3 regions of the Marinobacter sp. W-8 genome follow, and region 3 is predicted to be linked to each of the others. Evidence: predicted binding sites of a transcription regulator. Region 3 holds the regulator's gene; each other region holds the start of a gene.

Region 1 (10,145 bases), 920 kb from region 3:
ACCGTTCGCCGTCTATTTGAGAGGGATTTTTTCAACCTGCAGGATCAATGGGACGCTCTGCTCAACACAAGCAATGCAGACCCGTTATTTATGAGTTGGGCTTGGCAGGTGTCCTGGTGGGAAACCTGGGGCAATAAACTCGATTTAGAGCTATTGCTTCTTGCAGTATTCGACGGCGACGAAAACCTTGTAGGAATTGCGCCACTATACTTGAGCTCTGTCACCACACCGCTGGGATGGAAGGTTCGCAGGCTGCACGTGGTTGGCAATGCCTGGAAGCTTGGTCCCACGGTTCGGACAGAATACGTGGGCGTGATCGTTGAGCGCCGCCAACAGCAATCGGTGATGGATACGCTTTCTGATTATCTTGCGGGTCTTGATTGGGACGAAATGATCTTCGCTGATGCTTCAGCTCGGTCTATGAATATGGTTGAGACCAGTCTGTGTGACCGTCTGGATTTATCTCGCCTGGTCCGGAGTGAATCGGGCGGAGTAGTGATTCCGGTGCAGGGGGTGTTTGCCGATTGGTTGGCGCGCCTTGGCAAAAATACCCGATTGAAAGTCTATAACCGCCGTGACTGGTTTGAGAACTCGTTACAGGGGCGATATGAGGAATGTCATGATCCCCAGAGGTTTCTTGAGCAACTGAACCACTTTCATTGGGAGCGTTGGGGGAAACCGTGTTTTGACGAGAACGCTGTTCGCTTTCATCAAGCTATGCTCGCCCGTCTTTCTCGCAATCAGAGGCCCAGCTTGTCTGTGTTGACAGCCAGCGGAGAGGTGGTCTCTGTGCTTTATGATGTGCAAGCGGGTAACCGGGTATACAACCTTCAGGCGGGTTTTATGGAGAATTTGAACAGCAAGGTATCTTTGGGAACCCTACACCTGGGATATGCCATTGAGCGGGCGTTCCGGGACACTGAGGTTTTCAGTTACGATTTATTGGCCGGGGCGGGAAAGAACACCTTTTATAAAAGTCATTTCCGGGGCGAAGACGTGCTGTTTACAACCGTGGAGTATGTGCGTTCCCCGGTTCTGAAGTTGGCGTACAGTGCAAGAGGTTGCTTGCCTTCTCGCTTGGTATCGTCGATCAACCGTTTTTTTCGTCTTTAGTCAGGATTTGTGATGACCGAGGAAAGGATGCCGTCTATGAATTTAATGAGTCGTCTATGGCCATTTCTTGCTTTGCTAGGTTTGCTGGCACTGGTTACGTTTCCCTCGATCGACGGTATTGTAAACCGATGGCTCAAGTTGGATGAATCATACTCCCACGGCATCCTGCTTGCGGCGGTGTCTGTGTATTTGACAGCACGTGCAGCAAAGGCTCATCCAGTCGTTCCCGGGTTTTATCCGTTATGGCTTTTACCGTTGCTGGCCTGCTTTGGGGCGTATTGGGTAGGAGGCCTGATCCGGCTTCAGGCATTACAACACCTGTCACTGGTACCTATGCTACTGAGCGCTTGCGCCACGCTAATGGGGTGGCGACAGGTACGGTGGTTCCTTGTGCCGCTGGGTTTGCTGTTTCTGACCATTCCTGTGTGGGATTTCCTGGCCTGGACGCTACAGGTAATTACCGTTTCCGTTAATAAATTCCTGTTGGGTTTTTTCGATATTGATTTTGAGGTGGAGGGCGTTTTCGTTTACCTCATCGGTGTCGGAACCTTTGAAGTTGCTCATGGATGCTCTGGACTCCGGTATCTGCTGGTGGGGCAGGCGCTGGTTCTGATTTATGGCGAGTTATACCTGTCGAGGTTACGATCCCGCGTCACGTTATTCTGTTTGGGGGTGGCATTTGCTCTACTTGCCAACTGGATCCGGGTGTTCGTCATCATCTACATGGGGTATGAAACGAACATGCAGTCCGGCCTGATCGAGGATCATGAAAACTTTGGCTGGTGGGTGTTTGCGGGCACGCTTGTTCCCCTCTATTTTCTGGCTCGTCAGCTTGAGAAACGGGACGACCAGGTTGTTGCCAGCCAGGACAATGACGAGAAGCAAGATCACGCTAAACCCGCAGGTAAAACTACCGTTGCTGTAACGGTTGTCGCGCTGCTGGGGCTGGTTACCTGGATCGCTTTGCCGGACAAGCGAGGCAACATTGCTTCTGAACCCGAAGGGTACGCCATTGATTTAAGTGAAAGGTATTCACCGGTGTTCGGATCTGCACTGGCGGGGTGGCGCCCCAACGTTCTCAATCCAGACAGGGTGTATGCGCAGACCCTGTTTGACCGTTTGCAGGCCCGCGCAGGGCAAGGTTTGGGCACAACCTACTATCTGGGCGCTTTTACCTATGACTATCAAAGGCATCGTGCGGAACTCATCCAGTACAGTAACCGCCTTTATGACCGTGATTTCTGGATTCCGGAAGGCTTCTTTGATGTTGAAAACAGCCTGAATATCCCGGTGCAGGGAGTCACCCTGAAACATCGTGTTTCCGGACAACGTGTGCATCTGGGGTATAGCTACTTTGTTCAGGGGCAGTGGGAAACCGATCAGTGGCGCGCGAAGCTTGCTCAGGTGGGCGGGTTCTTCAGTGGCCGTGATGATGCCTCTTTACTCATCTCTGCAGTGGCGTGCGATGGTTGTGAGGTGGCTGCAACGCTTGCTGAGTTTATTGAGTCTACCTTTCCGGTGATTCTTGAGCAGATTGATCAAGAGGTGGTGCGACCGGATCCTTGAGCTGGCTCTCTAATCGGGAAAGAAACTGTTCGTGATTGGTTGAATACCATTCGATTGCCAGCCGGGACATGTGGGCCAGCGTGGCCGGTGGCTGGTCTATCGCAGCTTGAATGCTCTGCTCCAGAGCTTGCTCTGAGACAAGGTAACGGGTGCCCAGGCGAAACGTCAGCTTTCTTTCCACGTGTGCCAGAAATCCTCTGTCCTCCCCAACCAGCTCGTTCATCGGTGGTGCATCGCTTGTGATTGTGATGCAGCCGTAAGCCATGGCCTCGGCCAATACCTGGCCATAACCCTCCACCTCAGAAGGGAGTACCGCAAAACCGGCTTGGGCCCAGAGTGTGTTCAGTTCATTGTTCGTGAGGTTTTTCTCTACCCTGATATTGGCGGCGGGGGTGGTGTCCAGATGCTGGGAGACGACGACCAGTTCTGGCCATTCAGGGTGCCTCTGCCAACATGCCATAACACGCTGCGTGCCCTTGAACTGACTGTTTCCGGCTACATGCAAAGCCAAACGGTAGTCTTTCCTTTGTGAGCCGGTCTGAGCGCTAACTTCACCGCCGGTAAACCCGAGGTATTGGGTGTCTGCATGTAAGGCGGTAAAAATCGATACCGCGTGCTGTGTTTTGCAGAGTATACGGTTGATAAAGCTGAGGTAGGGACCTCTCGATTCAATGAACCATTCCTGGTTAGGGATGAGCCAGTGGTGTCGGCCAGCAGCCAATTGAGATATCCAGACATTCTCGAGGTGAATGACGAGATCCGCCTGTTGAATCGGACGTAGCAGCCTGAGTAAGCCGATCTGACTGCGATAGAAGAGTTTGCTGAGAAATCCGGGGCAAAATCGTTTTAATGCCTTGAATCGATAAGCTGAAAGGCGGGAACGCCATACGGGAGTAGGGGGCAGTTGAACCTGCCTGGTCTGGTGCCCAAGCCGCTGCAGGGCTGCTTCCAGTATCCGGGCATCTTTTTGCAGCCCTCTGCCGCTATTGGCATAAACAATCAGTACATCCATGAACCTGACCTGAAATGAAAAAACCCTGCAAGTGCAGGGCTTTTAAAGCGTAGCATAGAACTCGATGTCAGGCTTTTTTACGGCCTTTCATTCGAACTGCAATGCCTGCGAGGCCGAGGCCGAGCAATGCCAGCGTGCCAGGCTCGGGAACCTTGGTAGCGCGAACTGCGATAACCATGTCGTCGTGGTTATCGTCGCCTACGTAACCGTCATCCAGGCTGATTACAAAGTAATCATCTTCAACGTAGAAGAGGTTGAAGTTTGTGCTGGAATTGGGCTTGGTAATGTCGTTGAACTGCCCGCCATTGTTCGCATCGTTGTTGATGGTAACACCGCTACCGTTGATGAACTTGAAGTTCAGCAGGGCGTCAAGGCCACCGTAGAATACAGCACTGTATTGGTCATCTACGGAACTATTGGTATCGAATACCAGCGTGTTACCCCAGTAGAACTGGTTGTTGTCCGCAGCTTCTTTACCCAGGTAGGTAAAGGTCAGCTTGAACGGATCGGAGCTGGTGGATTTCAGGTTGTGGCCGAACAATACGGTATCACCCACGTTGTACAGAGGTGCATCCGCTGTCCAGGTACCACCTACGCGAGTGGCGTAATCGTTGTCTCCCGGAACACTTTGCTCAGCTACAGCGCCAGGTGCGTTTGCATTGGCAACAGAATCGATGTAGGCAGCCTGAGCTACTCCCGCAAAACCGACGGCTGCAGCCATTGCTAAGCCTTGAGTCAATTTTTTCATTTGAGTCACTCCTCCAGTGAGTGGTCTTTGCGTTACGTCATCCTCTAATAAGCAGGCTTCGTGCCAGATTTTAAGTCATTGAATATTAATAAACTTTTCTGGTTCCTGCTGTTTGGTTGTAAAATAACTCGACAACCAGAATGCTCACTTAGTTAACCTGATGCTCTACCGGATCAGACGGTTCACTACTCAATCCATTGATATCAATTACCTGAATCGTAAAGTACCAGGTGCCGGGCGCCAGGCCGGTAACCGTGGTTGAGGTTGTGCCTGCAGGCACCTCCAGAGTTTGAGTCAGGTTTGCAGCATCCTGTCCGTAGTTGATCCGGTAACGGTCAATTTCGCTCAGCGAAATGCTGCTGCCGTCTACCCTGGTGCCGGGAGGCGTCCACGACAGTGTCACACTGCCGCTGGCATCGCCGGTACCACCGGGCTGGCTGGTGACCGGTGATTCTGGCTCCGATACGGTTTCGAGCGTGTACGGGTGCAGGCCCGATTGATAAGCCTCAAGAACCGTCACGCCGCTATCGTTAAGCACCCGGCTGGCTGATGGTTGCATCAGGGGGAGTCCGTAGCGAAGTTTGTAAAGATCGTCGATGCCGTCGTTCAAGGTGCTTTCGGCGAACTCGCTGTCCAATGCCAGATGCTGGACGGTGTTGGTCGTGGATATGGCATCTCCAGTGGCGGCGTCGGTAATCGCCAGTTGTGCTGTGGCACCCCAGCCGAACTCAAAGTACTCCATGGTGATGGCAACGGGGGTCCCCGCTTCGAGGCTCGCTGTGGCGTTGTAGCTGGTGGGGGATTGGTTCTTCCACTGATCAATGACGGTAGACCCGTTGAGGAAAAGCCGAACTCCATCATCCGTGGTGGTGGTGAAGGTGTAGTCCCGGGTTCCTTCATTGTGAGGGGGGGTAAACCATCCTTGCCAACGCACGCTGAACCGGTCTCTTGGAAGCTCCGCTGACGGGCTTCCACTATTCCAGTTGAAGTTGACGCTCGCATCCCGCTGACTGTAAACGAAGCTGTCAAACTCGGTGCCTGTGAAGTACTGGCCGACGAATCCGGTTGCATACGCTTCCTGAGGGGCAGGGAAGTCGCTGGCATCGGTGGGATTGGTGCCCGCCTGGTACTCTTGCAGGATGGTGTAGCCATCACCGTCAAGATCTACATTGGCATCGCCCGGGTTGGTGGGGTCCGTGCCATAGGCGTATTCGTACCCATCCGGAATCCCGTCGTTATCAGTATCTTCGGTGCCGGGATTGGTCCTGGCCCAGAACTCATCCATGGCGGTAAGCAGATCATTGTCGGTATCGGATTTTGCATCGGCCGCATTGGATGGATCCAGCCCGTACACAATCTCCCAGTTGTCGTACAGATCATCACTGTCCGCATCAAGTGGGGGGTACTGGCTGTTGAATGAGAGGCCCTGTTCAGCGTCAAAGTAGCCGATTCGGTAGCCCAGATGGTAGGCATCTTCGGATGTCATCTCGGGGGCCGAGTCAGGGGCTTTCTGGGCGTAGCTGTGTAGCGCGCTGCCGCTGATCACTTGCTGAGAGATGCCGGGGCCGGACCAGGCAACGGTGAAGTGGTCGTCCCATCCACCTTCCTTGTGTCTGAATTCAAAGTAATATTTTTTGCCGGCCTCCAGATATTGTACGCCGGAGGTTTGTGAGGCATAGCGGGTGAAATTATCGAGGGGCGTGGACATGGTGGAGGCGATCTGAACCGCACCGTCCGGGTTCTGGGAATCAGATAACCACAGTTGTGTCTGATCGTCGCCACTGATGTAAAAGGTGTATTCGCCCGTTTCGGGGGGCTCGATAAAGCCCCGGATCAGTGTGCCGTAATTATTGGCTCGGCTGGTGGCTTGGCGTAGTTGGGTGAGTTCAGTGATTTCATCGGGCGAATCCGGATATTTCTCTGCGTCCAGCATGCCCTGAACGTAGTTCCCGGAGATACCGTCAAAATACCAGACATCGACCTTTCCCGGTTCGCTCGTCTCTGGTATCGCGGCTGTCGGTGGCAAATCCTCAATATCCCTGAACTGCCAGTTCTGACAGCCGCTGAGCAGAACCACCACGGTGCCTACGCTCAACACTTTGATAGCAGCCATAACCCACCTTCCTTGCTATTGGAAACAATATGTAAAGTATTGTTGCAGTGTGTCAGGGCTGCCACCGGCGGCTAGGAACGTTTCGTTATGTCCTCTTTTTGGTTATAGCGCGAGTAATGATTAGCCGTTGTTGCCTGTGCTGAACTTGTCCATGATCTGCTGGGCGGCATCCGTGCGGCCAGTGGCTCGATAAGCTTCGGCCAGATGCATGGCAATTTCCTGGGAATCCGGTGCCAGGGAATGGGCTCTTTCCAGTACAGCCAGGCTTTGCTCGTGTTCACCAGCCTCGAACAGGATCCAGCCGTAGGTATCTGCAATCGCAGCATTTTCGGGCACCAGTTCGTAGGCGCGTTTGGCCAGTGATGCCGCTTCGCTGTTGCCGGCCTCGTAATACAGCCAGGCAAGATTGTTCAGCGCCAGGGCGTTGTCCGGGGCCAGTTGCAGAACCTGCTGGTAGTGCTCCATGGCAGCATCGGTCTGGCCTGTCTGCTGGGTCTGGAGTGCCAGATTGAGCAGAATTGCAGCATTGTTCGGGAACTGCTTGTTAGCTTCCTGAAGTGCTTCTATCGCATTCTGGCTGCGGCCGGCATTGGATAGAGCGCGGGCATGGGCGATGGCTAGTTCTGCGGTTTGTCGTTTGGCCAGCGCCAGTTGATAAAGCTCAGCAGCTTGCTGATGTTCGCCCTGGTTTTCGTAATAGCTGGCTTCTACCTGGTAGGGCGCGGGGGAGTCCGGATGATGCTGCTTGGCATCCTGCAGCGCACTTCGCGCGGCGGTTGCGTTGCCATTGCTGAATTCGATGGCAGCCACTTTTAGGGCGATGGCCTCGTTCTCTGGGAAGAGCGCTCGTCCGCGGCTCAGGATCTCCAGAGCGCGCTCGCTGTTGTCGCGCTGTGCCATTTGAGTGGCAATGCCTTCATACACCGCAGCGACCAGCGGTTCAGCCGGTGAGGGCTGGTCTTCGCGCTCTCTTTCCATCAACCGGGCGGTAAGTTCATCGGCTCGCAACGTATCGTTGTTGATCAGCGCGGATTCCAGAAGGATCAGCCGCGGTCCGTTTGCCTCAGGATGTTGCGTGCTGATTTCCTGCATCAGCCCGGTCAGTTGATCGCGCTTCATCACACCAGCAAGGGCCTGAATGGCGGGCAGGTTGTTCGGGTTGGTTTCGACCGCCTGGCGGTACCAGGCAATCGCCTGCTCCGTGTTCTGCTGTTCGCGGGCAAGGTTGCCCAGAGCTACCAGAGGAGCTGCTTCTTCCGGGTGTTGCTTATGCGCCCGCTCAAAGTAGCTGGCCGCCTGTTGAGTGTTGATCAGGCTGCTGGCCAGGTTTCCGCGGGCAATCAGGGCAGCCATGCTGTCCGGGTTGGCTTTAAGCCAGGTATCCAGTGTTTCGGTTGCCGCCTGTGAATTGCCAGACAACGCCTGGGCCTGGGATGTCAGGATTGTGGCCTGCAGGGCCTCCGTGGCATCCGATGGAATCTGACTGGCCTGTTTGATGGCAGTGGCGAAATCTCGGGTTTGAGTGAGGTAAGCCGCATAGCGCAAACGCAGATTGTGATTGTCTGGTGCCAGTTCCAGCGACTTTTCCAGGAGCTGGCGGCCACTCTGATCGTCGCCAGAGGCCAGGCTTGCAATGCCGACCAGTGCCAGTGTTTGTGGATCGGCGTCGCTGCCTTCCAGGTCTTCCAGCAGTGATTTTGCACCTGCCGGGTCGCGCATGGATATGCGGGTGGCGGCCAGTAGTTTGCGTACCTCATCGGCATTCTCCATATCTGCCAGAGGTTCGAGCAGTTTCTCCGCTTCCTGGGGGCGGCCTTGCCGATAACGTATTACGCCCAGCATCAGTGCGCTTTGTTGATGGTTGGGTGCCTGGTTGAGGACTTCCTGCAAATACCTGGCGGCGGTATTCAGGTCGCCATCATTATAGGCTGAGGCCGCGGCTTCCAGGTTGCTTTTGATCGTACCCGGACCGGACTTGGCAAGGATTTCCTCGTAGACGAATGCCTCGGCGGATTTGCCTTGCTCACGCAATACGGTGACCAGCGCTGAAATGGTCTGGTATTTCCGGAAGGTCATTACGTCAAACTGGCCAATGGTTTCCAGTGCACGTATGTACGCCTGTTCTGCCTCGGCCCATTGTTGTTGAGCATGGGCGAATTGCGCTTTCCAGAGCCAGAGCTCTTCGTGTTCAGCGTCAATCTCTACGGCTTTCTCAAGGCGCTCCTTTGCAACGTCCAGATCGCCTTGGGCAGTGGCAACACGGGACAGGCCGACCATGGCAACAACGTTATTGCTGTGTTTGTCGAACGCGCTCTGGTAGGCCTCTTCGGCTTTGTCAAAGTCGCCGCTGGTCAACCAGGCGCGACCTTTCAGGTTGTCTGCCTGCAACTGTTGATCCGGAGAGGGCGATGAAATCTGGTCCAGAGATTCCAGGGCTTCCTGGTGTTTACCCTGGAGAATACGGGCTTCAGCCCGGATCAACGCAGCCTGGTTGCGTTCCGATTGGCCCAGCTCCTCGATGTTGGTGTTTTCAAGGAGTTTGTCCAGTTGCCGTTCAGCGTTCGCGGCATCACCGGCGGTAAGCAGGTTATTGATGATGACGAAATAGGGGGCTGTGCGATTGGGCTGGAGATCGATGGCGCTTCTGGCCTCGATGGTGCTTGCCTTGAGCTCACCCTGGCGCTGGAAAAACCGTGCCTGGTCTACATGGCTGATGTACTGAATGTCTTCCTGAGACATGTCCGGTTCGCTGTTGCACCCCGTCACGGCCAAAGCAATGGCAGCGGATAGCAGTGATGCACGCGCAATAGTTCTTATCTTCATGCCCTGTTCCTTCCTTCGTCGGGTCTTGTTCTGTTCCAGCATTGGGTGTCTCAGGCCTCGTTTGGGGCCGTGTTGGTTTCAATACGGTATTTGTCGGTCAGGTTGTATAGCGTCGGGCGGGTAACGCCCAGCAGACGCGATGCCTGAGCCATGTTGAAATTACTGGTGGTCAGGGCCTGTATAATGGCTTTTCGTTCTGCCGCTTCGCGTACCTGGCGCAGGTTGAGCTGAAAGTCGGTGTCGCACGCTTCAAGGGGCAGAACCAGGTCTTCGGCGGTAATGCGCTTGCCGTCGGCCATGATGATCGCCCGCTTCACCTTGTTGATCATTTCACGCACATTGCCTGGCCAGCTGTAGGCATTGATGGCCTGAACGGCATCGTCCGAGAACGTGAGGTTAGGGCGGTCCATCTGTTTGCCCAGGGTTTTCAACAGGGACTGCGCGATCACCAGTGGGTCACCATCCCGTTCACGCAGGGCAGGTACATCCAGTGTGATTTCGCTGATCCGGTAATAGAGGTCTTCCCGGAAATCCCCCTGGGCAATCAGGTCCTGAACATTTCGGTGTGTGGCGCACACCACCCGGACATCAACGGGAATCGGTTTTACCGAACCTACCCGGTCGACCACCCGTTCCTGGAGGAATCGAAGCAGCTTGGCCTGTAGCGCCATCGGCATGTCGCCAATCTCGTCGAGAAACAGGGTGCCGCCGTTGGCGCTCTCAATCTTGCCTTTCTTGGATTGGGTCGCGCCGGTAAAGGAGCCTTTCTC
Region 2 (10,145 bases), 600 kb from region 3:
CTGAGCAACACCCTTCGAGACATTACCCGCAACCCCCTGATTATCGCGGTGGTACTGGCCATCCCGTTCGCAGCCTTTGAAATCAAGCTTCCAGGCTGGGTAATGACGAGCGGTGACTACTTTGCCTCTCTCACTCTTCCGCTCGCCCTGCTCTGTATCGGCGCGACAGTCTCGCTGAAATCCATCCGCAGTGACAGTGGCCCGGCCATGGGTTCATCCATCTGGAAGATGGTGTCTTTGCCGGCCCTGTGCACACTTGTAGCCTGGCTGGCCGGCTTTGAAGGGCGCGAACTCGGGCTCATGTTCCTGTTCTTCGCCAGCCCAACGGCAGCGGCCAGTTTCGTGATGGTGAAGGCTCTGGGCGGCAACGATCGCATGGCAGCAAACATTATCGCGCTGACGACCTTGCTGGCGAGTGTGACGGTAACTACCGGGGTGTTTGTGCTGCAGTCGATAGGAGTTGCCTAAGAATAGGAGGGATTATTCGGGCCTGCGGCCCTCACCCCTTCGGGGCCGTCGTCGCTTTGCTCCGACGTTCCTGCGGCTGCTGCGCAGCCTTCGGTCGAACCCGCGAGGGTTCTTCTACCCACCCAATCGGCCAATAAAAAACCCCAGCATTTCTGCTGGGGTTTTGTATTGGCGGAGAGGGAGGGATTCGAACCCTCGATACGCTATTAACGTATACACACTTTCCAGGCGTGCGCCTTCAGCCACTCGGCCACCTCTCCAATAAACTGTTTCAAATCAGCGATGTCGTCGCTCATTTGAGGGCGCAAACTTTAATGGTTTTGACGGCGTTTGGCAACTCCATGTTTTGAATTCATCAAAAATTTTTTCAGAAGAACCTTACGACGGCCTCGGGCATAACAAACCCGGGGTCCATGGCGTATCCTTTCAGGAAACCCGCTCAACACGTTCAGGAGAATGACCATGCTGATGAAAGCCGACCAATCCACCCTGTTGCTCATTGATGTCCAGGAACGGCTGATGCCTGCCATTAGCGAAGGCGATGCGGTTGCTGAGCGTTGCATTACGCTGGCAACCATCGCCGGACTGCTTGGCGTTCCTGCGATTGCAACCGAGCAGCTACCTGAAAAGCTTGGGCCGAATCTTGAAGGCGTTAAGGAGCTCTGCTCCACAACCCTGGCGAAAACCCATTTCGACGCCTGCCCGGACGGGCTCATCGATGAATTACCAGAAGGCCGGCAACATATTGTCATCGGAGGCTGCGAAACCCACGTATGTATGCTGCAAACCGCCCTGAGCCTCCTGGATGCCGGCTACAAGGTATGGGTGGTGGCCGACGCCACCGGGTCCCGTAGCGAACTCGATCGGGACGTTGCCCTGGATCGACTGCACCAGAGCGGCGCTCGCATTGTTACCACTGAAATGGTGGCTTTCGAGTGGATGGTTCACTGCAAGCACCCACACTTCCGCGACATTCAGGCTCTGATAAAGTGAATGACAGAAGGTAGACACGTTATGCTCAACATGGATTTTTCCCAGCGCGTTGTTATCCGTACCCACGGACAACGCTGGGTCCCCAGCCCCGCCGCAGGCGTTGAGCGCAAGCCACTGGCCCGAGAGGAAGCCGAGCGGGGCCACGCTACCAGCGTTGTACGCTATAAGCCCGGCTCTTCCTTTTCTACCCACGAACACCCTCTGGGTGAAGAGATTCTGGTGCTTGAAGGCGTTTTTTCCGACGAGAACGGCCACTATCCGGCCGGCACCTACATCCGGAATCCTCCGGGCAGCAGTCATGCACCGTTCAGCGAAGAAGGCTGCACCCTGCTGGTCAAACTCCATCAGTTCGACCCGAGAGATACCGCGACGGTTCGAATCGATACCAATGCCGGCCACTGGCTGCCCGGCATTGGCGGTTTACAGGTTATGCCGTTGCACGAATTCGAGCATGAGCACGTTGCCCTGGTGAAGTGGCCGCCCAACGAGACCTTTCAGCCACATCGTCACTTTGGTGGAGAAGAGGTCTTTGTGCTGTCGGGCGAATTCTGTGATGAACACGGCCGGTATCCCGCAGGAAGCTGGATTCGCAGCCCGCATATGAGCGAACATCATCCGTTTGTTGAACAGGAGACGGTCATCTGGGTAAAAACCGGCCACTTACCGGTAAACCACTCCCCTGAAACGTAAAAAGGGCCCCAGATGGGGCCCAAAAGCGCGTGCAACGCTGCTTGCCAGCAATCATATTCAGGACGCGTAACGCCCTTGCCACCCAGCGCCACCCAGCGCCACCCAGCATTTCATCGCTGGCCCGCTCGTGGCCATTACCAGTGAGGTGTAATTCGCCTGCCGGCACCGCGAAGACGTGATAGGCCTCAGGACCGAAGGGATCAAGCGCGGTATCGATGTATTGGAACCGATCAGGAACCGGCTCACCCGACATTGCTACCCGGAACTGCCGTTCCACCGTGGGAGTGGTTACATTCAATGGCTGCTGTACCCAAAGGAAAACCGCCTTATGCGGCACCAGATACTCGCAGCGTACCACTTCATAACCCTCTCTCAAGGTCAGGGTGGTAGGCTCTTTACCAGGTTCGAGTCTGAACTTGTGAATCGTTTTCATAGCTGCGCTCCTCTGGATACTGCGGAATACGATTCCATAATGGGGCAGCGCAAGCTTCGATAAAATAAGTTTTCTTAAGCAAAAAACATCGGCTTTTTCGAGGATTTAACAGCTTGGCGCCTAGCGCTCAAAGATCCCCTGACGAGCCTCACAGATTGCGCGCACACCCTCGTGGGCCAGCTTGCGGCTTCGGGTGACTGCAAACAGCTGGTCTGTCACTTCATCGAGCGAAGCAATCAAAGCCACCTGATACTGCCGGCACACCTCATCCTGAATCATCGTAGGGGCTGCGAATACACCGACTCCCTCGCGACCAAACACCTTGATAAGGGCGCTGTCATCGACTCGGGCAACCAGGTTCATTCGCACATTATTGAGGTTGAACCAGTGCATCAGTTTCTCGAAATACGGCGCATCGGTAGCGTTCGCCAGTAACGGCTGGTGATTGAGCGAGTGAGGAAAGCCGGTCTTGAGTTGCTCCGCCAGTTCGGGTGCAGCAAACAGGCTGATGGTAGACCGGGATAATGGATGAACCGCAAAACGCTCAGGAGATTCTGCCTGGGGCATTCTATCGGTCAGTACCACGTCCAGCTCCTTCCGCTTGAGGCTGAGAAGAAGGTCTTCCGTCCGGCCGGTCCGGCATTCCAGTTGCACGGACCGGTTCAGCTTCATCGCCGGGTGAAGGAGGTAATAGGCGATCAGTTTGTGGATAGACGCCGATATGCCCGCAGACAAGGAAAGCGGCCGATGTTCAGGCCCCGCCCTCAGGGTTTCAGACAACTGACCGGTCAGCTCGAAGATCTCATCGGCATAACTGCGAACCATATGGCCGAGTTCTGTGAGCACCAATTGCCGACGCTCGCGGCTGAATAACCGGCCGCCCACCGCGCCTTCAAAGGTCGCAAGCTGGCCACTGAGGGTCTGGGGTGCCAGGTCGAGCACCTCGCTCGCCCGGGCAATAGAGCCTTCGCGACTGATTACCCAGAAATAATAGAGATGTCGGAGGTTCAGATTCTCCACATCGGCCCCCTACTCCGCATTGAACAGTTCCGGGCTATTTTTTGCGATAGATGATGCCAGGGTGACACTGGACCATTTCGTAGAGATTGGGAAGCCCGTTCAAAGACTCAGAAGCACCAAGAATCAGATAGCCTCCGGGGTTCAGAGCCCCATGCAGCCGGGTAAGAATGTCCTTTTTCAGTTCCGCTGAGAAATAGATCAGCACATTCCGGCACATGATGATGTCGAACTTGCCAAGCATGTATCGATCCAGCAGGTTCAATTCCTTGAATTCCACCATGGACTTGATTTGCGGTCGAATCTGCCACCCACCGTTGGCCGAGGGGGTAAAAAAGTGTTTCTGGCGCTCCGGGGATAGCCCCCGGCCGATGGCGATCATTTCGTATTCGCCACGGCGGGCAACTTCCAGCACGCTTTTGGAGATATCCGTTGCGGTGATTTTTACATCCCGTAGCTTACCTGGCCGGGTACGGCGGAATTCGTCCACCACCATGGCTACAGAGTACGGCTCCTGGCCAGTAGAACAGGCGGCAGACCAGATTCTCAGGGGCTGGAGTGAATTTCGCTCGGCGAACTCCGGCAAGAGCTTTTCCTGCAGAATCCGGAACGGATGATTATCCCGAAACCACAGCGTCTCGTTGGTGGTCATCGCATCGATGACCACTTCGCGCAAACCCGCCCGACCAGGCCTCTGCAATCGTTCGAGAAGCTCTCCAAGGGAGTTCAGGCTGTTTTCTTCGAGTATCCGCCGAAGCCTGCTCTTCACAAGGTACTGCTTGTTATCACCCAGCAGAATGCCGCACGCATCCTGCAGGAACTTTTTAAAGGCTTCGTATTCCTGGGGCGTTATGTCCGCTTTCATTGGATCTCTTCGTGGGTGAAACCGTCAGCCGAGCATCAGTGCTGATCAATAATCTCCATTACTCGCTCGGCCAGCTCATCCGGGCTGAATTTCGCCATGAAATCGTCTGCGCCCACCTTCTGCACCATCGCCCGGTTGAAGACACCGCTCAGCGAGGTATGCAGCATGACATACATTTCTTTCAGCGCCGGATCTTCCTTGATTCTGGTAACCAGGGTGTAGCCGTCCATTTCTGGCATCTCAACATCAGAGATAATCAAAGACAGGTGGTCGTTCGCTTTCGACCCGTCCTGAGTAATCTCCTTGAGATACTGTAACGCCTGCTTGCCGTCGTTTTTCGTAACTACTTCCATTCCGATAGCGGTCAAACAGCGCTCAATCTGCCTGCGAGCCACGGAAGAATCATCCACAACCAGCACGGGCAAATGGCCGGGAACCCGTTCCGCACTTCGGCTGACCAGCTCTTCCGTCACATCTTCCCTGAGCGGAGAAACTTCTGCAAGAATCTTTTCTACATCTATGATTTCTACAAGTTTATCGTCAATCTTGGTAACCGCCGTGAGGTAGACATCCTTTCCGGCACCCTTCGGTGGAGGCAGAATGTCTTCCCAGTTCATATTCATAATCCGGTCTACGCCCGTTACCAGAAAGCCCTGAGTTTTACGGTTGTATTCCGTGATGATCACGAAACTGGTGGACAGCTGCTCCTGCGGTATACCCGGCAAGCCAATCGACATGCTCAGATCGATAATCGGAATGGTTTCACCGCGGATGTGGGAAACCCCTCGAACCACGCTCCGGCTGTTGGGAATCGATGACAGCTTGGGGCACTGAAGCACCTCTTTGACCTTGAATACGTTGATGCCGTACATCTGCTGCCCCCGTAAACGGAACAGCAACAGTTCGAGCCGGTTCTGACCGACCAGCTGGGTGCGCTGGTTAACGCTGTCTAATACCCCTGCCATGATGCTTTACTCCTGGCGTGCCTATACCGGCATCAATATTGCTTCAATCTTTGTAAGGTGGTTTCAGGCCTGTCCAAGACAATTCTTTGACGCCTGAAGACCTGTTAAGGGTTAACGGCCCAAGAACCCGAATCCTTAACGAATTTCGACAAAACACACAGATAAAGACAGCATAGGACAAACCGGTGCGTATGCGAATCATCTTTTTGGCTGCATTGTGCCTTTTACTGAGCCCGGTCACTCAGTCTTCAGAACGTACCACTGCTGAAACCATCCGCAACGCCGCCCAGATGTTTCTGGCCAGGTGGTCCGAAACCCTTGCAGCCGAGGGCTATGAAAGCAGCTATGAAGTCGGCGCCATTGATAGCCGCATCGCCCTTGCCGCCTGCAATCAGGATCTGAACACCGAATTTGCGGGCGATCCGCTGCAAACCACCAGCCCGTCTGTACTGGTATCGTGTAGTGGTGAACGCCCCTGGAAAATGTACGTGACCACCAGCGTTGAGGTTCATGGCCCTGCCCTGGTAGCGGCTCGACCCCTGGCGCGCGGGGAGCGTTTGACACAGGATCTGGTAACCGTAAATTCGGTTCAGATCAACGCCAGTCGCCGCGGCGTACTCACCCGGAAGGAATCTGTTTCAGGCATGATGATGCGCCGCCCGGTGAACGCCGGCACGGTAATGACCCCGGATCTCCTTGAAGCTCCCAACGCGATTGAGCGGGGTGACCATGTTATTATCACCGCGCGCTCAGGCTCATTTTCGGTATCATCTCGCGGTAAGGCACTGGCGAGCGCGGGCGTTGGAGAACAGGTACTGGTGGAAAATCTCCGCTCGTCCCGGACAGTCAAAGCTCGTGCCGTTGGACCCGGGCGGGTCGAAATTCCGATGTAAGGCGGCAAACAGCAAGAGCGGCAAATGTTTTCCGTTTTGTAACTAAAGTATGGCGCGGATTTGCCGTTAAGCAGATATAAACCCGAATACGCCACTTTCGTGTGGCCCCAGGCAAGCAGGTATTGATATGTCAGTTGACTTAAATGGAATTGGCCCCGGCCAGGTCAACACCACGCGCACCACGGCCGACAAAGCCTCAGGCAATCAAACGTCACAGGCGCCCACAGGCGAGCAAGCCAAGGCCCAGAGCCCCGCTGCCCGTGGCGAAAACGTGAACCTGAGCAATCAGGCGAAAAACCTGAAGCAACTCGAGCAGAAGCTGGGGGACTACCCCGAAATGGACGATGATCGCATCGAACAGATTCGTTCTGCTCTTGAGAACGGCACCTACAAGGTAGATGCCCAGAAACTGGCCCAGAAAATGCTTGAGATGGATAAAAGCATTTTCGGGTGAGTAAAGCATGACTGCACATGAACAGTTGAAAGCGATTCTTCAGGAAGATATCCGCCAGCTTGAGTTGCTGGCGGAAGTACTCCACCAGGAAAAATCCGTGCTCTCCTCTGCGGATATCCAACCCCTCCAAGAAATGACCAGCCGGAAAAACCAGATTCTTGAGGGCATACGCGAACGCGCCAAAAAGAAGATTCACCTGCTGGTGAATATGGGCTACAAGCCCAATGCCGGAGAGCCATCACGCTTCATTCGCGCCGCTGGTATGGATGAGCTCCACCAACTCTGGAAAGAAGCCGACACTCGTTTGCGCGAATGCCAGGCCGTGAATCAGAACAACGGCCGAATTCTCGGGCACCTGCAAAAGCGCCTGTCACGCCTTACCGACATCTTCCGAGGTGCTTCCGCCCAGCAGAAGCTCTATGGTGCCAAAGGCCAGCAGACCAACGTCTCAAGCACCAATATTCTGGCCAGCGCCTGATACGCCCATCGCTCACAGACAACGAAATGCCCGGAGATCTTCCGGGCATTTTTCGTTTCAGGGCAAGGTTTTCAACGCGTATAGATGGTCATCTGGGCATCCGGGTGAAAGCGGATATCGCGAATGCTGACATTGCCCATGGGTGGAGTCTGGCCGCCCATCACGCGAATATTATCCATCCGGATTTCCTCGATACGCTCCGGAAATGCCAGCCTCAGGCCTCCGTCTTCCTGTAGCGAGTAGCGAGGCTCTGAGTCCCGGTAATGCACACCCGTAATTGTAAGGTCTGAATCCAGAAAACTGAGCACCGGCACGAATACATTGGCCGCCAGTCTGATCCCTTCCACCACATCGACATCGGGAGATTCTCCTGAGAGATCGTCCCGGGCGCTGGCGGGCATGGAAGACACGGCCTCCAGGCGCTCCATCAGGCCAATACCGCTTTGTGCAGACACCCCTGACATTTCCTCTTCCGAGAGGGGTGTGAGTCCGCTCCGCTCGTAGAGTTCGCCCGCTCCGGCGCCTACCTGCGCTGCGTTGGTGTTGCTGGACGCCAGTGACACCAGGGGCTGAAATGGCAAGGTGACCATGGTAACCAGCGCTGCTGCATTCCGGTAGCGCGACTGATGCTTGAGTACGCGGTGGAGCTCCCTCTCTGAGATCCAGCCGGCAGCGATTAACACCTCACCGAGGCGCTGCCCGGTCTCCCGTTGAGCCCGAAGCCCCTCTTCCAGCTGACCCTCAGACAGGTAGCCACGATTGATCAAAAGCCGGCCAAGCCGGGATTTCTCTTCAAAACCCTGACGGATTCTCACCAGATTCCTCCTGCAGTATCAGTGATCACCGTACAACCCGGCCCGGTATTCAACAGTCAAGTGAAGCGTAGCCCACAACCTCTGAGCGTGCTGTTCTGATTTACCCTTAATGGCGTAATGATCTGTTAAGATCTGCACAAACTACGTAATAACCGGATTATCTCAGTATTCTGGTCACCACCTGTAACAGAGAGCTGCCTTGAAATGACAAATCCCGTAAAACTCGTCCCGATTGTGATGTCTGTCCTGTTTGCCTTCGTTGCCACTCTGCTGACCACCTCACCAGCCGTGGCCCAGAACGAGGAACCGGCACTTCCTGAGGTCCGTTTTGTCACGACGGAGGGCTCTTTCGTGCTTCAGCTTCGGCCCGATGTTGCGCCCAAAACCGTGGAAAACTTTCTGGCTTACGTAAACAGCGGTTTTTACGATGGCACCATCTTTCACCGAGTGATTCCCGGCTTCATGGTTCAGGCCGGCGGATTCGATGAGAACCTGGGGCGTAAACAGACCCGAGCTCCCATCGTGAACGAAGCTACCAGCACCCTGCCCAACCTTCGCGGCACCATCGCCATGGCCCGAACCAATGCGCCGGATTCTGCCACCAGCCAGTTTTTCATCAATGTAGCCAATAATGATTTCCTGAACGCCGGAGTTCGAGGCCCGGGCTATGCGGTTTTCGGCAAGGTGACCGATGGCATGGGTGTGATTGATCGTATCGCAGGGGTCCAGACCGGCTACCATCGCGGAATGGCCGATGTTCCCGTGAGCCCGGTCATCATCGAGTCCGCCGAAGAAATCACAAAAGACAACTGAGCCCCATGATCAACGACCTTCGTCCGCCGGCAATGGAACCGGCGGAGCTGATATGGCGAGACGGAGTGCCTGAATCAGCGCGCTTTGGCGACGTTTACTTCAGCAGAGATGACGGTCTGGCCGAAACCCGTTACGTGTTCATCGAAAGAAATGGACTACCCGGGCGCTTCGCCGAACTCGACAGGAACAGCCACTTTGTGATCGCCGAGGCAGGCTTCGGAACCGGGCTCAACTTCCTGGCGACCTGGGCCGAGTGGCTGGCTCAACGACCTGACGATAAAGACCACGCAATTCTTCACTTCATCTCGGTGGAACGTTACCCCCTGTCTCTGGCCGATCTGGAAAAGGCCCTGGAGAGCTGGCCGGGGCTGCAGCCCCTGGCTCGGGAGCTGATTGAGAACTACCCACCGCTGATCAAAGGAACGCACCGCCTGGTACTTGGCTGCGGCGCTATCAGGCTTACCCTCTGTTTTGGCGATGTACTGGACGCCTGGAACGAACTGGAATTCGTGGCCGACGCCTGGTTCCTTGATGGGTTTGCGCCGTCGCTGAACCCGGACATGTGGCTCGAAAAAGCCATTCATCAGATTCGGGCTCACAGCCAACCAGGCACCACCCTGGCCACCTTCACCTCGGTCGGCAGGGTTCGTCGTGCGCTGGCAGATGAAGGCTTCGAGATGGCGAAAGTTCCCGGCTTCGGTCGCAAGCGGGAAATGCTGACCGGCAGACTGCCAACCTCGGAAGAGGTCTCTGCCCCCACTGTCGGAACTGACCCCATCGTCATCATTGGTGCCGGGATCGCCGGTGCCGCTCTAGCCCGCAATCTGGCAGAACGGGGCGTTCCGGTAGTGCTTATCGACCAGGCCAATGGCCCCGGCGCGGGCGCCTCCGGCAATGACCAGGGGGCTTTGTATGTAAAACTCGGTGTCGAGTACAATGACCAGACAGAGCTCGCAGCCACCGCACTTTCCTTCAGTCAACGCTTCTACCAACGCTGGCAGGGCCACTTCTGGCACCCAAGCGGGTTGCTGCAGCTCGCAGCCACTGACCAGGAGCAGGATCGCCAAAAGCGGTTTCTGGAACGCAGCAGCTACCCCGAAAACCTGCTGGGTGCCGTATCACCCACAGAAGCTAGTCGTATTGCCGGCATACCTGTCCAGTGCGAAGCGCTATGGTTTCCGGGTTCCGGGTGGCTACAACCGGCCCGAGCGTGCAAAACGCTGATTGAACACCCGCTCATCCGCACGATTTTCGGGTTCAA
Region 3 (10,145 bases):
GGCGAGCCGGGGGCACCAGAAGTGATATACTTCGGCCTCAAATCCCAGATCGAGCAGACAGCCAGCCGACATGACCGAATCAAATACCTTCAACACCCAGGACTTTTGCAACTCGGCCCTACGGGCAATCCGCATCGAGCGCGAAGCCATTGAAGCGCTGGAAAGCCGTATAAACGGTGATTTCAGCCGCGCCTGCGAGGTCATCATGGCCTGCAAAGGCCGGGTTGTGGTGACAGGTATGGGCAAATCGGGGCACATCGGCAACAAGATTGCCGCCACGCTCGCCAGCACGGGCACGCCCGCCTTTTTTGTTCATCCCGGCGAAGCCAGCCATGGCGATCTGGGCATGATAACACCCCAGGATGTGGTCATCGCCATATCCAACAGCGGCAGCACCAGCGAAGTGGTCACCATTCTCCCTCTGATCAAGCGCATGGGCGCACCATTGATCAGCATGACAGGCAAACCCGATTCCGTACTGGCACAGGAGGCCGTTGCCAACCTGGATGTCAGCGTGGCCATTGAAGCCTGCCCGCTGGGCCTGGCCCCGACCTCCAGCACCACCGCCACCCTGGTCATGGGGGATGCCCTGGCCGTAGCGCTGCTTGAAGCCCGGGGATTCAGCGCCGAGGATTTCGCGTTTTCCCACCCTGGCGGCAGCCTTGGACGCCGCCTGCTGCTGCGGGTATCCGACATCATGCACACCGGTGACCAGATTCCTCAGGTTGCCGAGGGCACAACCCTGAGCGGGGCACTGCTGGAAATAACCCGCAAGGGCCTAGGTATGACCACGGTCGTTAATGCCGCCGGCACCCTGACGGGCATCTTCACCGATGGCGACCTGCGCCGGACCCTGGACAAATCCGTGGATGTGCACACTACCCCCATCCAGGACGTGATGACCCGCAACGGCAAAACCATCCGGGCAGACCACCTGGCGGCAGAAGCCTTGAATATCATGGAAGAAATGAAGATCAACGCCTTGCCGGTTACCGACGCCAACGGCACCCTGGTGGGCGCCATTAATATGCACGACCTGCTCCGGGCCGGAGTGATTTGATGACTCAGACAGCGCATCCGTTACAAACCCACTGGGACGCAGCCCTGAAGGCCAAAGCCTCGGACATTCGCCTGATCGCCCTGGACGTGGACGGCATCATGAGCGATGGCCGCATCTATTTCAGTGCCAGCGGCGATGAACTCAAGGCCTTCAACATTCTTGACGGCCTGGGCCTGAAACAACTGATGCAGGCAGGCATCACCGTGGCGGTGATTACCGGACGACGCTCTCCTCTTACGGAAAGACGAATGTCGGACTTGGGCATCCCGCACCTGATGCAGGGTCGCGAAGACAAAAAAATCGCATTGCTGGAATTGATCCGGGATATGAACCTTGCGCCGGAGCAGATTGCCTACATGGGCGACGACCTGCCCGACCTGCCTGCGCTGCGTTTTGCCGGCCTTGGCATCACGGTACCCAACGGCTACTGGCTGGTTCAGCAACACGCCGACTACTGTACCCGCAGCCACGGTGGACAGGGCGCTGTGCGCGAGGCCTGCGATCTTCTGCTCTGGGCTCAAGGGCACCTGGACAACACGCTTGCCCCCTATCTGGATGAGCCAGCATGATCACCGAGCGGCTTTTCGGCGATCGCGGCAAACGGCGGATTACAGCCCTGGCCCTTGCCGCCACCGTAACAGCAACCGTTTTTCTGCTGTGGCAAAGTGACGAGCCTGTCAGTTCGCGGAATGCCGCCAGCGAACTACGGGGGCCCGCCGAGCCCGACGGCTTTGTGATCGGCGGCCAATACCGCGCCTGGGATGAGCAAGGGAACCTCCAGATTGATCTCAAAAGCCCCAGAATTGAGCAGTTTGAAGCAACCGGCACGGCTCATCTGGATACGCCGAGAGCCCGACTTTTCAGTGAGGGCAGCCCCGACCCTTGGCTCGTCGAGTCCAATGAAGGTAGCCTTCAGCAGAACAATGAAAAGCTGGAACTTACGGGGAACGTCCGATTGACCCGACAGGCCGAAGGCCGCGAAGCCGTTCTGGAGACCGAGGCACTGACCCTGGACAACAGCAACGGCACCGTCTACACCGACCAGCCGGTGACCATCACCGAGCCTTTCGGCGTCACCCGCTCCACCGGCATGAAAGCCTGGATCAACGAACGCATTCTCGAACTCAACTCCCGGGTAGAGGGACAATATGAAACCGTCAGGTAAACGATCTTTCTGCCGGCCAGCACTCCTGGCTCTGGCATTGCTGGCCGGCCCGGCATCGGCATTCAACCTGGATTCCGATATCCCCATAAAGGTCAGTGCAGATTCGGCCCGCCTGGATGAAAGCGCCGGAACGGCCGTTTACACCGGCGCTGTCGAACTGATTCAGGGCGAAACCCGGCTGGACGCGGATCGGGTGGTACTTTACCGCAACCAACAGGGTGTCAGCCGGATTGAAGCCGCCGGCAACCCCGCCCATTACCGGCAACCCAGCCAGGAAGGCGAAGGCACGACCGATGCCAAGGCCCTGAACATCACCTGGTCTGGCGATGAAAACCTGGTTATTTTTGAACGCCAGGCCGTTATTGAACAAGACGGCAACGTATTCCGGGGCGACGTCATTCACTACGACACCGTTCGCCGCGTTGTTACTGCGGAAGGCGGCACGCCATCCGACGGCGGCTCCGGCCGGGTGGAAATGGTGATTCAGCCTCGTAATTCAGCTCAATCCAGTGACGGGAAAGGTTCGGATGGCAGTTCTCAGGGCCAGTAATCTGGCAAAAAGCTACAAGCAGAAAAAAGTAGTACTGGACGTTTCTCTGGAAATTCGCTCCGGAGAGATTGTCGGCCTGCTCGGCCCCAATGGCGCCGGCAAGACCACCTGCTTCTACATGATCGTGGGCCTGGTGCCTGCGGATCACGGCCGGATCACCATCGACACCCAGGACATCACCCCGCTGCCAATGCATGGGCGCGCCCGCAAGGGCATCGGTTACCTGCCCCAGGAAGCCTCCGTGTTTCGCAAACTGACCGTGCGGGACAACATCATGGCCATCCTCGAAACCCGCAAAGGCATGAGTCGGGCGGAACGGGAGGCCAAGCTGGAAGAGTTGCTGGAAGAGTTTCATATTACTCACATCCGTGACAGCGTGGGTATGGCGCTATCCGGCGGCGAACGCCGCAGAGTTGAAATCGCCCGGGCGCTGGCCATGGAGCCCGCGTTTATCCTGCTGGACGAACCCTTCGCGGGCGTAGACCCTATCTCCGTCAGTGACATCAAGCACATTATCCGGCACCTGCGGGATAAAGGTATTGGCGTATTGATTACCGACCATAACGTTCGGGAAACCCTCGACATCTGCGAGAATGCCTACATCGTTTCCGGCGGCCACATCATCGCCTCCGGCAATGCCGAAGCCATTCTGGCAAACCAGCAGGTGAAAGAAGTATATCTGGGTGATGAGTTCCGGCTCTGACCTGATAAAACTGGGTTTATCCGAGGTCTGATTGTTTTGATGATCTGTAGCAAGTAAACTCGGCAAAAAACTTGCTTATACTGTTCACAGACAATGGCAAGTAACCAGCGTACAACATTTTTTTCGGCCTGTGCGCCGGCAAAGCAACAACCGGGATGCCCACGAGTTATGGATCTTGAGCCATGGTTATGAAAGCCTCATTACAGCTTAAGCTGGGCCAGAGTCTGACCATGACGCCCCAGCTGCAGCAGGCCATACGCCTGCTACAGCTTTCTACCCTCGATCTCCAGCAGGAAATCCAGCAGGCGCTGGAATCCAACCCAATGCTGGAAACCTCAGAGGACGATGAGCACGCTGAAGGCGACGAGCGCGAAGAGCACGAGCACAGTGACGCTTCCAGCTCTGAGGCCAACCAGGACGACAGCCACCAGGACGCGAGCCCGGACTGGGACGAAACCGAGAACGGCCCTGACTGGTCGTCCGAGAACGATATTCCGGACAACATTCCCGATGATCTGCCAGTGGATACCGCCTGGGACGACATCTACCAGTCTGCCCCGGCTCCGGCCAGCAAAGGCGAAGACGAGCACGAATCGGATTTCGAAACCCGGAACTCGCCTACCGAAACCCTGCAGGATCACCTTGAGTGGCAGCTGAACCTGACGCCTCTGAGCGAGCGGGATCAGGCCATTGCCCACGCGCTGCTGGATGCTGTGGATGAGCGCGGCTACCTGACGTCTGACATTGAGGACATTCACGCAGGCCTGCTGGACGAAACCGAAGAAGACCCGTTGGAACTGGACGAAGTGGAAGCGGTACTCCACCGCCTGCAACACTTCGACCCGCCAGGCGTGTTCGCTCGGGATCTCCAGGAATGCCTGCTGATTCAGCTCAACCAGCTGCCACCGGATACCCCCTGGCTGCGCCAGGCGAGACTGGTGGTTACCCAGTTCCTGCATCTGCTTGGCAACCGGGACTACGCACAGCTGTTGCGCCGCAGCCGGCTCAAGGAAGACCAGCTGAAACAGGTACTGGCCCTGATCACGAGCCTGAACCCGCGCCCTGGCGATGTCGTGGACCGGGCCGAACCGGATTACGTTATCCCGGACGTTATCGTACGCAAACACGAAGGCCGATGGCGGGTTGAACTCAATCCGGAAATCGCTCCGCGTATCCGGGTGAATGCCAGCTACGCGTCACTGATCCGCCGGGCTGACAGCAGTGCCGATAACACCTACCTGCGCGACCAGCTGCAAGAAGCGAAATGGTTTATCAAGAGCCTGCAAAGCCGTAATGAAACCCTGCTGAAAGTTGCCACCCGCATCGTTGAACACCAGCAAGGGTTCCTGGATCAGGGCGAAGAAGCCATGAAGCCTCTGATCCTGTCTGACATTGCCCAGGCGGTGGAAATGCACGAGTCCACGATTTCCCGGGTTACCACCCAGAAGTACATGCACACGCCCCGCGGTATTTTCGAGCTGAAGTACTTTTTCTCCAGCCACGTCAGCACCGCCGAGGGCGGCGAATGCTCGTCTACAGCCATCCGGGCAATGATCAAGAAGCTGATTGCCGAGGAAACCCCGAAAAAGCCATTGAGCGATAGCAAAATTGCAGCCATGCTAGGGGAACAGGGAATCAACGTGGCGCGGCGTACCGTGGCCAAATACCGGGAGGCCATGCATATTCCTCCCTCGAACGAACGAAAACGCCTGGTTTAAACTTTCGCTGGTGCAAGATGCACTGGCATGCAAGCCGGCAAGCACGCCGGCAGTATGACAACAGGAGACGCCTATGCAACTCAACATTTCAGGCCATCACGTAGAACTGACTCCCGCTCTGAAGGATTACGTCAACACCAAGTTCGAGAAGCTGGAGCGTCACTTCGACCACATCAGTAACTGCCAGGTCACCCTGGAGGTCGAGAAGGTGCGCCAGATGGCGGAAGCCACGCTGCACGTGATTGGTGGTGAGATTCACGCAAAGGCAGAAAATGAGGACATGTACGCCGCAATCGACGCTCTGGTCGACAAGCTGGACCGTCAGATCCTCAAGCACAAGGAAAAGAACGTAGACCGGATGCACGGTAACGGCGGTCGCTGAAGCGCGAACCTTACCGGGTGTTTCATGAAACGAGCTGCGGCGGGGCTAACCGGCCGCAGCCTTTTTTTTACGGACATGCAGTCGATCCATGAGCGAGCCATCCCTGACCATCGACAATATTCTTGCCCCTGAACTGACCCTGTGTAAGGTGCCGGCCTCAAGCAAGAAACGTGTGCTGGAGTTCATCGCTGAACGGATTCACTTTCAGGATGAAATTCTCAGCGACACCCAGATCTTCAACAATCTGGTCTCCCGCGAACGGCTGGGCAGCACCGGCATCGGCGAAGGCATTGCCATCCCCCACTGCCGGCTGGACGGCCTGGACCGCGTCATCGGCGTGCTGATGACCCTGGAGGAGCCGGTAGACTTTGATGCCATCGATAACCAGCCGGTGGACCTGGTGTTTGCGCTGATTGTCCCCAAAGAAGCCACCAGTGAACACCTGGAGCTACTGAGCCAGCTGGCGGAACGGTTCAATGACAGCACGTTCTGCGCCCGGCTGCGCCAGTGCGAAGACGCCGCTACCCTTTACCAGCGTATGGCGGAAAGTCATCACTGAGATCAGCCTGACGTCTGACAGGCTGCCAGGCAGATTGAAGGAGTAACAGCCCCATGAAGCTGATTATCGTCAGTGGCCGATCCGGTTCCGGCAAGAGTACAGCCCTGCATGTACTGGAAGACCTGGGCTTCTACTGCATCGACAACCTGCCCATTGGTTTGCTGTTCCCGCTGACCCGGGAGGCAGCCACCCAGGAAGCACCGGGCCGGCTGAAGAAAATGGCCGTCAGTATTGATGCCCGCAACCTCTCTGCCGAGCTGGCCAATTTTGAAACCATCTACCAGCAACTGAAGCAGACCGGTGTCGAGCTTGAAATCATTTTCCTGGATGCCGACGAGCAGTCTCTGCTGCAGCGCTTTCACGCGACCCGCCGCAAACACCCGCTGAGCGATGACAAGACTTCGCTGCGGGAGGCGATCACCAACGAAAAGCAGTTGCTGGAACCCCTGTCAAAACTGGCCGACCTGTATGTGAACACCACCGGCCTTTCCATGTACGAGTTGCGCGACATGATCAAGCAGCGCGTAGCCGGCCGCAAGGATCAGGAACTGGCTCTGCTGTTCCAGTCCTTCGGCTTCAAGCACGGCGTGCCGGTGGATTCGGATTACGTCTTCGACGTACGCTGCCTGCCCAACCCGTACTGGGACACCAGCCTGCGCAAGCATACCGGTGTTGATCAGCCGGTTATTGACTTTCTGGAGCGGGAGCCGCTGACCCGTCAGATGGTGGATGACCTTACCGGCTTCCTGAACACCTGGCTGCCCTCGTTTGCCGACAGCAATCGTAGTTACATGACCATTTCCATCGGCTGCACCGGTGGTCAGCACCGCTCGGTTTATGTGTGTGAGCAGCTCGGGCGCTATTTCCGGGATCATTACCGCAATGTGCAGGTACGCCACACCGAACTGCCGCACCTCCAAGCCCGGGGAGAAATCTGAGCGCCTATGATTTGCCGCTCCATCACCATCATCAACAGACTGGGCCTGCATGCACGGGCCACAGCAAAGCTTGTGGCCACCGCTTCGAACTTTGACAGCAAGGTACGAATCCGGGGCAAAGGCCGGGACGTAGACGCCAAGAACATCATGCAGGTGATGATGCTGGCTGCCAGCCAGGGCACCGAAGTGGAGCTGGTTGCCGATGGCCCGGATGAACAGGACGCCATCGATGCCCTGACTGCCTTGATTGACGATTATTTTGGTGAAGGGGAATAACCTCCGGTTTCGTCATTCACCTACAATCCTTTCTCACGTGTGCCACCTAACTCCGCTATAATGCAAAGGTTTTCTGATCGCAGGTGGTTCAATGACCGATATTCTGGAAAAAAGCCAGGCCCGCCAACGTCTTCGCTCACTCAGTGAAGCGCTGGACAGTGGTGCCCTCAAGCAGGTGGCCCGCATTCTGAATGGCGGTCTGAGCCCCAGCGATATTGCTCACCTTCTGGAATCCTCGCCACCACGCCAGCGGGCCCTGCTGTGGAACCTGGTCGACAAGCAGCTGGAAGGGGAAGTCCTCCAGTACCTTGGCGACGACATCCGTAGCTATTTCCTGAGCCAGCTGAACGCACAGGAACTGGCGGACATTCTGGAAGATTTCGAGTCGGATGACCTGGCCGACTTGCTTCAGCAACTGCCGGACACGGTGATCCAGGAAGTACTGGACACCATGGACGAGCAGGATCGTCAGCGGGTAGAGGAAGTCCTCGCTTACCCGGAGGACACCGCCGGCGGCCTGATGAACACCGACACCATCACGGTGCGACCGGACATCAGCATCGACGTAGTGTTGCGTTACCTGCGCCGGCACCGCAGCCTGCCCCCGATGACCGACAGCCTGATTGTGGTCAGCCGCCGGGACGAGTTTATCGGCATGCTGCCCATTACCCGGATGCTGGTATCCAACCCCGCCGCTACCGTGCGGGAAGTGATGGACACGGACATTGAACCAATTCCGGTGTCGCTGTCCGATACCAAGGTCGCCACCCTGTTCGAGCGCTACGACCTGATTTCTGCTCCGGTGGTGGATGAGAACAACAAGCTGCTGGGCCGGATTACCATCGATGACGTGGTCGACGTTATCCGTGAGGATGCCGACCACTCCCTGATGAGTATGGCCGGTCTGGATGAAGACGAGGACACCTTTGCCCCGGTGATGAAGACCACCCGCCGGCGTGCGGTCTGGCTGGGTATCAACCTGATTACCGCCTTTACTGCATCTGCGGTGATTGGTCTGTTCGAAGATACCATCGCCAAGGTCGTTGCCCTGGCTGTATTGATGCCTATTGTGGCCAGCATGGGCGGCATTGCCGGTAGCCAGACCCTGACCCTGGTGATCCGGGGCATGGCCGTTGGCCAGATCAGCGGTGCCAACGTGGGCTGGCTTCTGAACCGCGAGTTTCTGTCCGGGGTACTGAACGGCCTGCTCTGGGCCGTGGTGGTTGCCACCGCCGCCGTGGTCTGGTTCCAGGACTGGCTGATTGGTGCCATCATCGCGGCGGCACTGGTGATTAACCTGGTGGCAGCGGCGCTGGTGGGCACCGTCTTGCCGCTGTTCCTGAAATCCCGGAACATCGACCCGGCCCTGGCCGGAAGTGTGATACTCACCACCGTAACCGACGTTGTCGGCTTCATGGCCTTCCTGGGACTGGCCACCATTTTCTATGCCTGAGCAATCTGTGACCTACCATGACTGACCAATTTGACGACGAATTCCAGGACGACCTTGGCCCCAGCAAATCGCAGCTGAAGCGTGAGATGCACGCGCTTCAGGATCTGGGCAAACGCATGCTCGACCTTAACGACGAACAGCTGGCCACCCTGAGCATCAGCGAAACCCTGAAAGCGGCGATCATTGAATCACGCCGGATTCCCCAGCGTGAGGCCCGCCGTCGGCACTTGCAATACATCGGTAAGGTATTGCGCCAGGAGGACGACCCCGAAGCTATTGGCCGTGCCATCGACGCCTTTCACGCCGGCAGTGAAGAACATACCCGCCGGCACCATCTGGCCGAGCGCTGGCGCGACCGGATGATTTCCGAAGGCGACAAGGTGGTAGGAGAGTTTATTGATTACTGTCCTGTGGCCGACGTGCAGCACCTGCGCAATCTGGTCCGCAACGCCCGCAAGGAAGTCGAGAAAGGTAAGAATACCGGCCAGGCCCGGAAGCTGTTCCGGGCTCTGCGGGAATGGATCGACGACGCCGAGCAGTAATCAGAGCCGCCGGTGCTCCCACACGGGCATACGGCTGCGCAACTGATGTAGTTGCTCTAAATCCAGGTCGGCGCAAGCCATGCCGGGGCCTTCGTCGAACTCACTGACGACCTTGCCCCAGGGATCGCAGATCAGGCTGTGGCCAAAGGTTCTGCGCCGGCTACTGTTCTGCCCCCCTTGCCCCGGTGCCACCACCCAGACCTGGTTTTCAATAGCGCGGGCGCGTATCAGGGCGTGCCAGTGGGCATTACCCGTCTGCCAGGTAAAGGCGCTGGGCAGGCAAACCCATTCGGCGCCCTGCTTTCTCAAGGCCCGGAACAGCTCCGGAAAGCGAAGGTCGTAACAGATCGCCAGCCCCAATCGCCCGGCCGGCGTATCCACCGTAATCACCTGATCACCCGGCTCAAAGGTATCCGATTCCCGATACTGGCCGTGGGCGTCTTCAACCATGGCGTCAAACAGATGAATCTTGTCGTAGCGGGCCACTTCCTCACCACGATCGTTGTACACCAGACAGGTGGCGCGCACCCGGTCTGTTATCTTTGAGCCATCTCGTCGACTGGCCAACGGCAGGGAGCCACCAACAATCCAGAGCCCCAATGCCCGGGCCTGCTCGGCCAGAAAGCGACGGATAACAGGCTCGCTACCCGCCTCCCGGCGGCCGCACTCCAGCATCTGTGCGGTCGCCAGAACGGCGAAGTTCTCGGGCAACACCGCCACCTTCGCCCCTGCGCCTGCCGCTTCAGCCAGCAGTCTGCGGGCCTCTTCAAGGTTGGCATCGATGTCATGGGTACTGACC

What was found. Region 3 encodes sigma-54, which starts transcription at its own class of promoters, with help from an activator protein. Its sites were predicted from a motif close to ANTGGCATNNANNTTGCTNT; they were not measured.
Region 1: ACF8YQ_RS07985 (PEP-CTERM sorting domain-containing protein) is a predicted target of sigma-54. The motif match lies at 4,488-4,507, and genes of this name have one in related genera.
Region 2: flgA (flagellar basal body P-ring formation chaperone FlgA) is a predicted target of sigma-54. The motif match lies at 5,457-5,476, and genes of this name have one in related genera.

What each region holds. Positions count from the first base shown of each region.
Region 1 is NZ_CP172297.1:1,709,289-1,719,433, forward strand. It holds gene ACF8YQ_RS07970 (GNAT family N-acetyltransferase) at 1-1,113, shown strand, start outside; gene ACF8YQ_RS07975 (exosortase/archaeosortase family protein) at 1,126-2,679, shown strand; gene ACF8YQ_RS07980 (glycosyltransferase) at 2,621-3,691, opposite strand; gene ACF8YQ_RS07985 (PEP-CTERM sorting domain-containing protein) at 3,759-4,412, opposite strand; gene ACF8YQ_RS07990 (PA14 domain-containing protein) at 4,588-6,552, opposite strand; gene ACF8YQ_RS07995 (tetratricopeptide repeat protein) at 6,673-9,375, opposite strand; gene prsR (PEP-CTERM-box response regulator transcription factor) at 9,426-10,145, opposite strand, start outside.
Region 2 is NZ_CP172297.1:2,034,861-2,045,005, forward strand. It holds gene ACF8YQ_RS09490 (AEC family transporter) at 1-468, shown strand, start outside; tRNA gene ACF8YQ_RS09495 (tRNA-Ser) at 638-728, opposite strand; gene ACF8YQ_RS09500 (isochorismatase family protein) at 931-1,461, shown strand; gene ACF8YQ_RS09505 (cupin domain-containing protein) at 1,483-2,151, shown strand; gene ACF8YQ_RS09510 (hypothetical protein) at 2,099-2,584, opposite strand; gene ACF8YQ_RS09515 (LysR family transcriptional regulator) at 2,705-3,604, opposite strand; gene ACF8YQ_RS09520 (CheR family methyltransferase) at 3,639-4,466, opposite strand; gene ACF8YQ_RS09525 (chemotaxis protein CheV) at 4,502-5,431, opposite strand; gene flgA (flagellar basal body P-ring formation chaperone FlgA) at 5,617-6,324, shown strand; gene flgM (flagellar biosynthesis anti-sigma factor FlgM) at 6,452-6,778, shown strand; gene ACF8YQ_RS09540 (flagella synthesis protein FlgN) at 6,786-7,256, shown strand; gene ACF8YQ_RS09545 (pilus assembly protein PilB) at 7,328-8,071, opposite strand; gene ACF8YQ_RS09550 (peptidylprolyl isomerase) at 8,276-8,884, shown strand; gene mnmC (bifunctional tRNA (5-methylaminomethyl-2-thiouridine)(34)-methyltransferase MnmD/FAD-dependent 5-carboxymethylaminomethyl-2-thiouridine(34) oxidoreductase MnmC) at 8,890-10,145, shown strand, end outside.
Region 3 is NZ_CP172297.1:2,632,677-2,642,821, forward strand. It holds gene ACF8YQ_RS12180 (KpsF/GutQ family sugar-phosphate isomerase) at 71-1,060, shown strand; gene ACF8YQ_RS12185 (KdsC family phosphatase) at 1,060-1,629, shown strand; gene lptC (LPS export ABC transporter periplasmic protein LptC) at 1,626-2,225, shown strand; gene lptA (lipopolysaccharide transport periplasmic protein LptA) at 2,209-2,775, shown strand; gene lptB (LPS export ABC transporter ATP-binding protein) at 2,753-3,478, shown strand; gene ACF8YQ_RS12205 (RNA polymerase factor sigma-54) at 3,667-5,196, shown strand; gene hpf (ribosome hibernation promoting factor) at 5,270-5,578, shown strand; gene ptsN (PTS IIA-like nitrogen regulatory protein PtsN) at 5,667-6,137, shown strand; gene rapZ (RNase adapter RapZ) at 6,191-7,075, shown strand; gene ACF8YQ_RS12225 (HPr family phosphocarrier protein) at 7,082-7,351, shown strand; gene mgtE (magnesium transporter) at 7,443-8,804, shown strand; gene yjgA (ribosome biogenesis factor YjgA) at 8,822-9,346, shown strand; gene ACF8YQ_RS12240 (carbon-nitrogen hydrolase family protein) at 9,347-10,145, opposite strand, start outside.